One region of the Proteocatella sp. QWL-06 genome, then DNA from elsewhere that is predicted to be linked to it. Evidence: riboswitches for the same ligand, from Rfam matches in the RefSeq annotation. Region 1 holds a riboswitch; the other holds the start of a gene.
What was found. A riboswitch is a leader RNA that binds a small molecule or an ion and turns the genes downstream of it on or off. The one in region 1 is predicted to bind cobalamin.
Positions count from the first base shown of each region.

Region 2: another riboswitch for cobalamin. It lies ahead of AC4PGZ_RS00235 (energy-coupling factor ABC transporter permease); the one in region 1 lies ahead of AC4PGZ_RS03490 (leucine-rich repeat protein).

Region 1 is NZ_CM178755.1:733,154-737,149, forward strand. It holds gene AC4PGZ_RS03485 (DUF4430 domain-containing protein) at 1-1,435, shown strand, start outside; cobalamin riboswitch at 1,469-1,652, shown strand; gene AC4PGZ_RS03490 (leucine-rich repeat protein) at 1,883-3,996, shown strand, end outside.
Region 2 is NZ_CM178755.1:38,302-42,297, reverse strand. It holds gene cbiQ (cobalt ECF transporter T component CbiQ) at 1-650, opposite strand, end outside; gene AC4PGZ_RS00235 (energy-coupling factor ABC transporter permease) at 690-1,790, opposite strand; cobalamin riboswitch at 1,958-2,118, opposite strand; gene AC4PGZ_RS00230 (hypothetical protein) at 2,488-2,994, opposite strand; gene AC4PGZ_RS00225 (helix-turn-helix transcriptional regulator) at 3,004-3,378, opposite strand; gene AC4PGZ_RS00220 (hypothetical protein) at 3,379-3,774, opposite strand; gene AC4PGZ_RS00215 (MetQ/NlpA family ABC transporter substrate-binding protein) at 3,968-3,996, opposite strand, start outside.

The sequences.
Region 1 (3,996 bases):
AACTATTTCAATTGATAAAAAATCAATAGGCAAAGGGTATGTACTGAATGCTACGGATGTAAAGATAAACAGCGGCGATACAGTATGGAATGCTACAAGGAGAATACTCGATAAAGAGGGAATCTCTTATGAAACATCAGGAAGCAGTGACAGCATATATATAAAATCCATAGCTGAAGATGGGGAATTTGATCATGGAGCAAAAAGCGGGTGGATGTATCTGGTAAACGGAGTAGCTGTAACAAGACCGGCAGGACAGCATATTCTTACAGGTGGAGAAACCGTGCAGTGGAGATACACCAAAAACCTTGGCGAGGATATCGGCCAGGACAACTCATCATGGGGAGGATCCGGAGTCGATGTGACAGGAACGGTCGGAGATGACTCAAGTCTGACAGTCAATCCACAGGCCAAAGTTACCAAAGGCGAAGCCATAGCTGAGATAGACAAGGCTCAGGTAGAAAGCATGCTGAAGCAGAGCCAGGAAAAGAATCTCACTCATCTTGTAATAGAACCAGAGACAAAGAGCAGCGAAGCTGTAGAGTCCATGTCAGTGATTCTTGAAAAAGCCTCAGCAGAAAAGATAGCAGCATCAGAAAAAGCTGTACTCAGGATAAAAACACAGCTTGGGGATATCGTGCTTGCAAATGATGTCCTAAGGGAGCTCGCCGGTCAAAAAGCAAATACGGTGACGCTTACGGTTAAAAAGAACAAAAAAGAAGGAACGGATTTTGAAATAAGATTAGGACTTAATGTACTGACAGACCTCACAGCAGGATTCACTGCAGTACTTCCGCTTGACAATGAAACCACAGATTCAACAGTGGCAGTCCAGATAATGCCGGATTCATCAAAGAAGATGCTGATGAAATCAGCAGCAGATGGAAAACAGATAAAGGCTGTGCTTTTCGGTTCAGCAACAGTTGCATCGATGCAGAATGAAAAATCTTTTACAGACACAGACGGTCACTGGGGAGCATCTGCCATAGAGTTTGCATCCGCAAGAGGCATACTCAGAGGAACGGCAGAAAACCAGTTCTCGCCGGATTCAGAAATGAACAGGGCTATGCTCGTTACACTGCTCCACAGATTTGATGATGAAAGACAGTCTGACGGAGAAAACTATGCAGACGTAAATCCAGCGGCATACTATTCACATGCAGCGCAGTGGGCAAAGCAGAACTCAATAGTATCTGCGGATGAAAAGAACTTCAATCCAGGCACTAAGGTCACAAGACAGATGCTTGCAGAGATGATATACAGCTACGCCGTATATTCAGGAGAGGCGGCATCAAGCGAATCAGCGGTTGATTACTGCGTGAGCAGAGGGATACTTGTCGGAAAGAGCGAAGGCTCCCTCAATCTTGGGGACACTACAACAAGAGCCGAGGTATCAGCGATAATTCAGAGATACGTTGCACATACTCTTAAATAGAAGCAAATTAAATAAATTTTGAATTACAGAATTAAATATATATTAACAATTGGTCATCATAAGTGATAATAGGGAACTGAGTGAAAATCTCAGACAGACCTGCTGCCGTGATAAGCGAGTTGTTTGCAAGGCGAAAGCCATCCACTGGGAAACTGGGAAGGAGCAAAACAGCATTTGAGCTTTAAGTCGGAATACCTGCCAAGTTGTTCGCGTCAAAAAAACTTCACAGGGAATTGAAGTACGCAGATTATTTTGTTATGTTGAGGCATCTTTTTGTGATGTCCACGATTTAAGATATCTGTTAAAAATGCTTTGATTTCATTATTTTTGAGATCAAGGTATTTTTTTGCAGAAAAACATAGCAGCGTACATAGCAATATCTCTTACCAATGCTTTGGCCTTTTATGACAAAAGGCTTGACATATAACCAAAATGAAGGAGGAAATCATGAAAAAAACATTTAAAAGACTTACCGCAGTATGCATTACGGCAATAATGTTATTCACAAATATGGGTTTTGCTGAAACAGATGATATTCAAAATATGCCTGATCAGGAGTCAGTGGTTTATGAGGAGGACTCTTTAAGGGACTCTGTTATAAGCGGTTTTGAATTTTCAGCAGAAACAACGACAGGAAGTGTACCTGCAGTAGAGATGAATATACAGGACGTGTCTGAAGAAATTCCTTATGAATTTGATTCGGAAAATGGAGTAATCACAGGATACAAGGGGGGAGAACCGCCTGAAAGTATTGTGATACCAGAAACCATAGATGGAGTAAAGGTAAAGGGGATAGGAGTAAAGGCATTTTACTTTTCGAGCTACGGGGGTAAAATAAAAACAAAAATAAAGAGCGTTCAATTTCCAGAAGGACTGGAATATATTGATGAATGGGCTTTTCAGGGAAACCTCATAGAGGATCTTATAATCCCGGATTCTGTAACTGAAATCAGGAAGCGTACCTTCTGGGGAAATAAGATTTCATCAATAACTCTCTCGAAAAACCTCGTAAGCATAGGAGATGATGCCTTTGAGGAAAATCTGATTAGCGATATTGAACTGCCCTCAAGTCTGGAATCAATAGGCTCAAATGCATTTAAGAATAATAATATAGGAAGCATAATACTTCCTGAAAATCTCAAAAAAATTGGATCTTGTGCATTTACATTCAATGCAATTGATGAAATTGAAATCCCTGATTCGGTGAATGATCTGCCTGTAAAAAGCAATCGAACTTTTTGGAGAAGCAACACAAAACAGGCGGACGGTGTTCAGAAATTCACAAAAATATATACAAGTAATGATTATGTTACAGAGGAAAACACACAGGGAATAGTGAATCCTGCTTCAGTGACTTTAACTTATGTTTCAGAGGAAGGCAAAGAATTAAAAGATCCAGTTGTTATAACAGGGAAGGAAATCAAAACAGTACAGGATGGAAAACTCATAGATGGTAGTGGAAGGATGTTGCAGGATTATAAAACACCTTCAAATAACTATAAGGATTATAATTTCGTAAAAGAACTTTCAGATAATTATTTCAAAATTGGAAGTGAATATAAGATTGAAGCAGAAGAGATACCTGGATATAGCACGCCAGAGCCTGTTATAATAAAGCTCGAAAAAGAAAATACATTACAATTCGTGTATCCTTTTGCAGGGACTAAAAAACTGACATTGAATGGGTCTGGACTAAGTAGCTCAGAATATGGAGACATAGGCATAAATACTCAGGTAAAAGTAACCATACTGCCTCCTGTCGGGCAAAAAATCGACACATTTATGATAAACGGAATTGACAGAAAATCAGAAATACAGTATAAAGAGCTTGAATACAGCTACAGCTTCAAAATGCAGGAAGATACTTTAGTAGATGTAACTTATACAAAAGATGAAACTGTCTACGATGAAGAATTGAAACTGGAAATTGATAAAACGAATCTTGAACTTGGAGAAAAAGCGCAGCTATCAGCAGTCTATAGAGGCGAAGCAGTTGATTTTTCTGCCTCGGGAATAACCTGGTCTGCAACTCCTGAAGATGTACTGAGCATAGATTCAAATACAGGAGAAGTAAGAGCTATAAAATCAGGTACTGTGATTCTTACCGGAATGATGAAAAATCGTCCTGAAATGATTAAGAGCTTCAATATTGATGTAGCATCATTTGCGGTAAAAGTAAGAGTAGAAGCAAATAACAGAACAATTGCTCCATCTGCCATGACTTCCATAACAAGTCTGGATTTAAGCAAATATGGGATAAGTACAAAATTTACAGAGCCAAAACCAATTCATGCGATAATTTATGCACTTGAAAATACGGGAATAGACTGTACAGATTCAAAAAATGGGATAAGTCATGGTGGAGGAAGCTATATATCCATGATAGATGGACTTAAGACATACAGTACAAGCTATTATGATGGCTGGATGTATTATGTAAATAACCAGTTTGTAAGCGAAGGAGTAGGAGACTACCATATAAATAAGAATGATTCTGTTACGGTATTCTTTACAGAAGATTATATGAAAAACTGGTTTTCGTGGTTTGACAGTGAATCAGC
Region 2 (3,996 bases), 690 kb from region 1:
TATCCCACAGTCCTAAGCTCTCCGGTGTAGCCCCGGCTCTCCAGGGCATCGAATATATGATTCGCCCTTTGAAAAGAGCTCACGAAAACCCTCGACACCAGATCCGCAGTGGATCTGTACGAAGTCTTCATATCGACGTACCCAAGCCTCGAGCTCTGCGCCGTCCTTATCCTGTCCGCGGTATCCGCAAGTATGAATATGAACCTGTAAACCAGCTCCAGCAGCTCAACGAAGAGCGCCGGCACATGGAGCCTCGAAAGCGCCATCGTGATGTCCGTCATCGGCGTGTTCATCACGAGAAAATAGACGCTCCCTATGACTCCCAGAGACTTGGCAGATATGGCGATTGCCTGCTGCGCTCCCTGAGGAGATATCCCATAGAGATGCTCCCCCATCTGAAAGCCCACCAGCAGCTGCGAAGAAAGCTCGTGCCTTCCCGCAGCCACGGTGATCACGCCCAGCAGTATGAACCCCATGGGAATCCGAAACATCCTCCAGATGTCTGACGCCGAGTGCCCCCCAAGCCATATGCTGCAGAGGCTCGTCGCAAATATCGTCACAAGGCTCACAGCCGCATCATCAAGCGCTATGCAGAGGATCATTACTCCCAGGGATACGAATATCTTCGTCACCGGGTCGCTGCCCCTCATCTTTGAGGCATACGCATATCTGTCAGTTCCACTCAATATCTAACACTCCTTCTTCGTAAGCCTTCCCAGCCCAAAACCGATTACTCCAGCTCCAAGCGCCGCCTGAAGCGCGAACAGCAGCGATTCTATCTCAACGCTCGCCGGCTCGAACAAAGGCTCAAAATTCGGCTCATAATTTTCATCTATCTCCGTAACTATGTCCATCGCTATTCCATCAGCCCCGCCAAACTCCGAGCCGCTCTTTATCGCAAGAGGCGCGAACACTACCGCAAAAAATACGACAAGCAGTATGACGTTCTTCTTCCAGAGCGGATTCTTTGCAGAAGCTGCCGCCGCTTTTCCTGCCTCCTTCTCCGAAGCAGAAGCTCCTGAAGCTTTTTCATTCTTCTGCGCCGCCTCATATGATCCGGCCTCAAGCGCCTTGACCTCGGCAAAGCTGTATTTCTCAAGTATCCCGAACACTATTACCGTAAGGATTGCTTCCCCTACAGCTATAGGGATCTGAGTCACCGCGAAAACTCCCATGAACTTCACGAGCGAAGCCATTATCCCCCCGTCCGCAGATGGGAACGCAAGCGCCAGCTGAGCCGAAGTCGTCACATATGTCAGCAGATCAGACAGAAACGCCGCCACGAACACGCTGACCGCCGAAGAAGCTCCTGCAGACTTCATCCATCTGTATGTATAGTATGCCACGAATGAGCCCACTATAGCCATCGAGAACACGTTCGCCCCAAGTGTGGTTATTCCACCGTGAGCCAGAAGCAGCGCCTGAAACAGCAGCACTATGAGTCCCATCACAGCCATAGGAGACGGCCCGAACAGTATAGCTCCAAGAGCGATACCCGTAGGATGAGAGCAGCTTCCTGTAAGAGATGGTATCTTGAGCGCAGACAGTATGAATACAAAAGCCCCCGCCATCGCAAGCAGTATCTTCGCCTTAGGTACCTCATCGATCTTTGTCTTTATGGCCTTGAATCCAAACAGCACGAAAGGCGCCGAAATCGCAAACCACAGCACTATCCACATCGGGGAAGGCAGAAATCCCTCCGCTATGTGCATCGCACTCGAGTACACAGTGTTCATCCCAAGGAGCGCCATTACGCTCAGCAAAATCTTTCCAGTTCTTTGTTTCTTCATTTTAAGTCCCTCTCTCTCCAAAAATAAGTGTGTAATCCGATTGAAAAAGCAGGGTTAAAGCTCAATTGATAAAAACCTGTCAAAAAAGCCCTGAGTCTCATCGAGTCCCAGGGCGTTTGCGGTCATATTATTCATATCACTTTAACAACCTCTATTCATCGTAGAGCGTGTGTTAACAGAAAAGGTACGTGTTCCGACTTAAGCATCATCGCGGTACAGCGCCTTCCCAGTTTCCCAGTGGCATTATGCTGTATCACTCCTCTATCACGGCAGCGAGACTGTGCAGGATTTGAACCTGACTTCCTCAACCAATTTCTGCATATATTCAGTTGTTTGTTCCACTATTCATTATTTCATATTTTCAGAATTTCGTCAATATCAACAGCATTTATCTCCACAATCAACAGCATTTATCTCCACAATATACAGGAGCTTTAGTCATCCCTGTCTTCTGATTTTCCAATTCCCCCGAATTCGGGGAAATTAAACTATATTTAATGATTGAGAACAACCCTGCTGTAAATTGCGAAAACGATACAAAATGTAACAGTGATTTATTTCAATTTTTTATAAAACACTCCCTCTTGACTCTACGCTTTAGTTTAGCAGGAGGGAGTGTTCTAAATTTTAGTTCTATTACTCAACACATATATTATAGTTTCGTCACTTATGAAGTGACAAGCCGAAATAGCTCCTTTTATCTATTTTTAGATTTTTCTTTATCTTTCTCTCGCATAAACTGAACTATATTAATCATAGGTAAACTGAAGTTTCCTGAAATACCTATAGTTGATGTTATTGCGAGAAGGTGAACTCTTACGAATTGAGAGAGATAAGTTAAGCCGTTTTGAACTAACATACGGTCGAACATATCCTTGTCTAATACATTTGCATTTCCCGCAAATGTTCCTGTTGATATCACCTCGATAAAAGGCTTTATATTTTTAAAACTAGGGCTTTTGTATTTCTGATTTGAGATTTCGTATAGTTTTAGATAGAATTTTATTTCTCCGGTATAAAAGTCAACGGAAACTTCTTCATATTCCAGGTGCTCTAATTTCGAATCGATAACATCATAGTCAATGGCATAATCATAACTGGTAGTATTATCAATATCAATCTCACTGCTAAAATCCATTTTAGAATATATTATTTTCGATTTTATATTCTGAAAATCAGCTATTATATTATTTATACTGTTCATATACACTCCTTATGCTGCTTCTATTCCAATTTGTCTGTCATCGCTATCTTTTGTGAGCGCTACATCATATTCTTTTTTATTTACGAATCTTGTCAGCACGGATTTTGTTGCGTTCTCAACTTTAGTTACGCTTATATCCAGTTTAAGATTCAATTTTTTACATATTTGAAACAGCGTCTTAACACTCGGATTATATTCAAGACTTTCAAGTTTTGAAACCATAGGTTGGGAAATACCTAAATGACTTGCAAAATCTTTTTGATTCATATCAAGAGCGTAACGTTCTTTAATTATGGCTATCGATATATCTGAAAGAAGCTTGTCGAGTTCCAACTCTTCTTTTGATATTCCTTCAAATAACCAGTTCATATCCATGGTTTTCATTTATTCTCCTCCTTGCAATCTATCAACTATGCCTTCGGATTTTTTAATAGCGATTTTATAATCGCTTTTTTTCTTTTCTAAGAAAGCATGAATCAGGACTTTTCTACCACCATCTTCCATAAATATGAAAATGATTCGTAGATTTAATTGTTTTAAAAATCGGATACAGTAAAGATCGTGCTTTGTATCCTTAAGTTTCTCGAAATGCTTATTTAATATAAGTTCATGTTTCGGCATTTCTTCCATAAATCCAAAAAATCGAAACATGTCGCGAGCGATTTCTTTTTGATTTCCGCTGTTCTTGACAATAGACATCAATTCAGCATTAAAATCTTTATATCCGTATATCTCGGACTCGCCAGGATACTCTATTTTCTGTATCAGATTCTCATTCATTTAATACCATCTTTTGCGTAAATATAACTTATAGGTTATATTTACATTATAGAATTTATTTGTAAAATTGTAAATAGGGACTTTTTTTGCCCCAACAAACCCCGTTCATTTCATCATTTTGCTTAATCGATGTTTGTAAATCGAAAGTCCACCCGGGCAATCTTTCTGATTGATTCCAGGTGGACAATTTTCCCTAGTCTATAGCTACAACTGCGCCTTTGT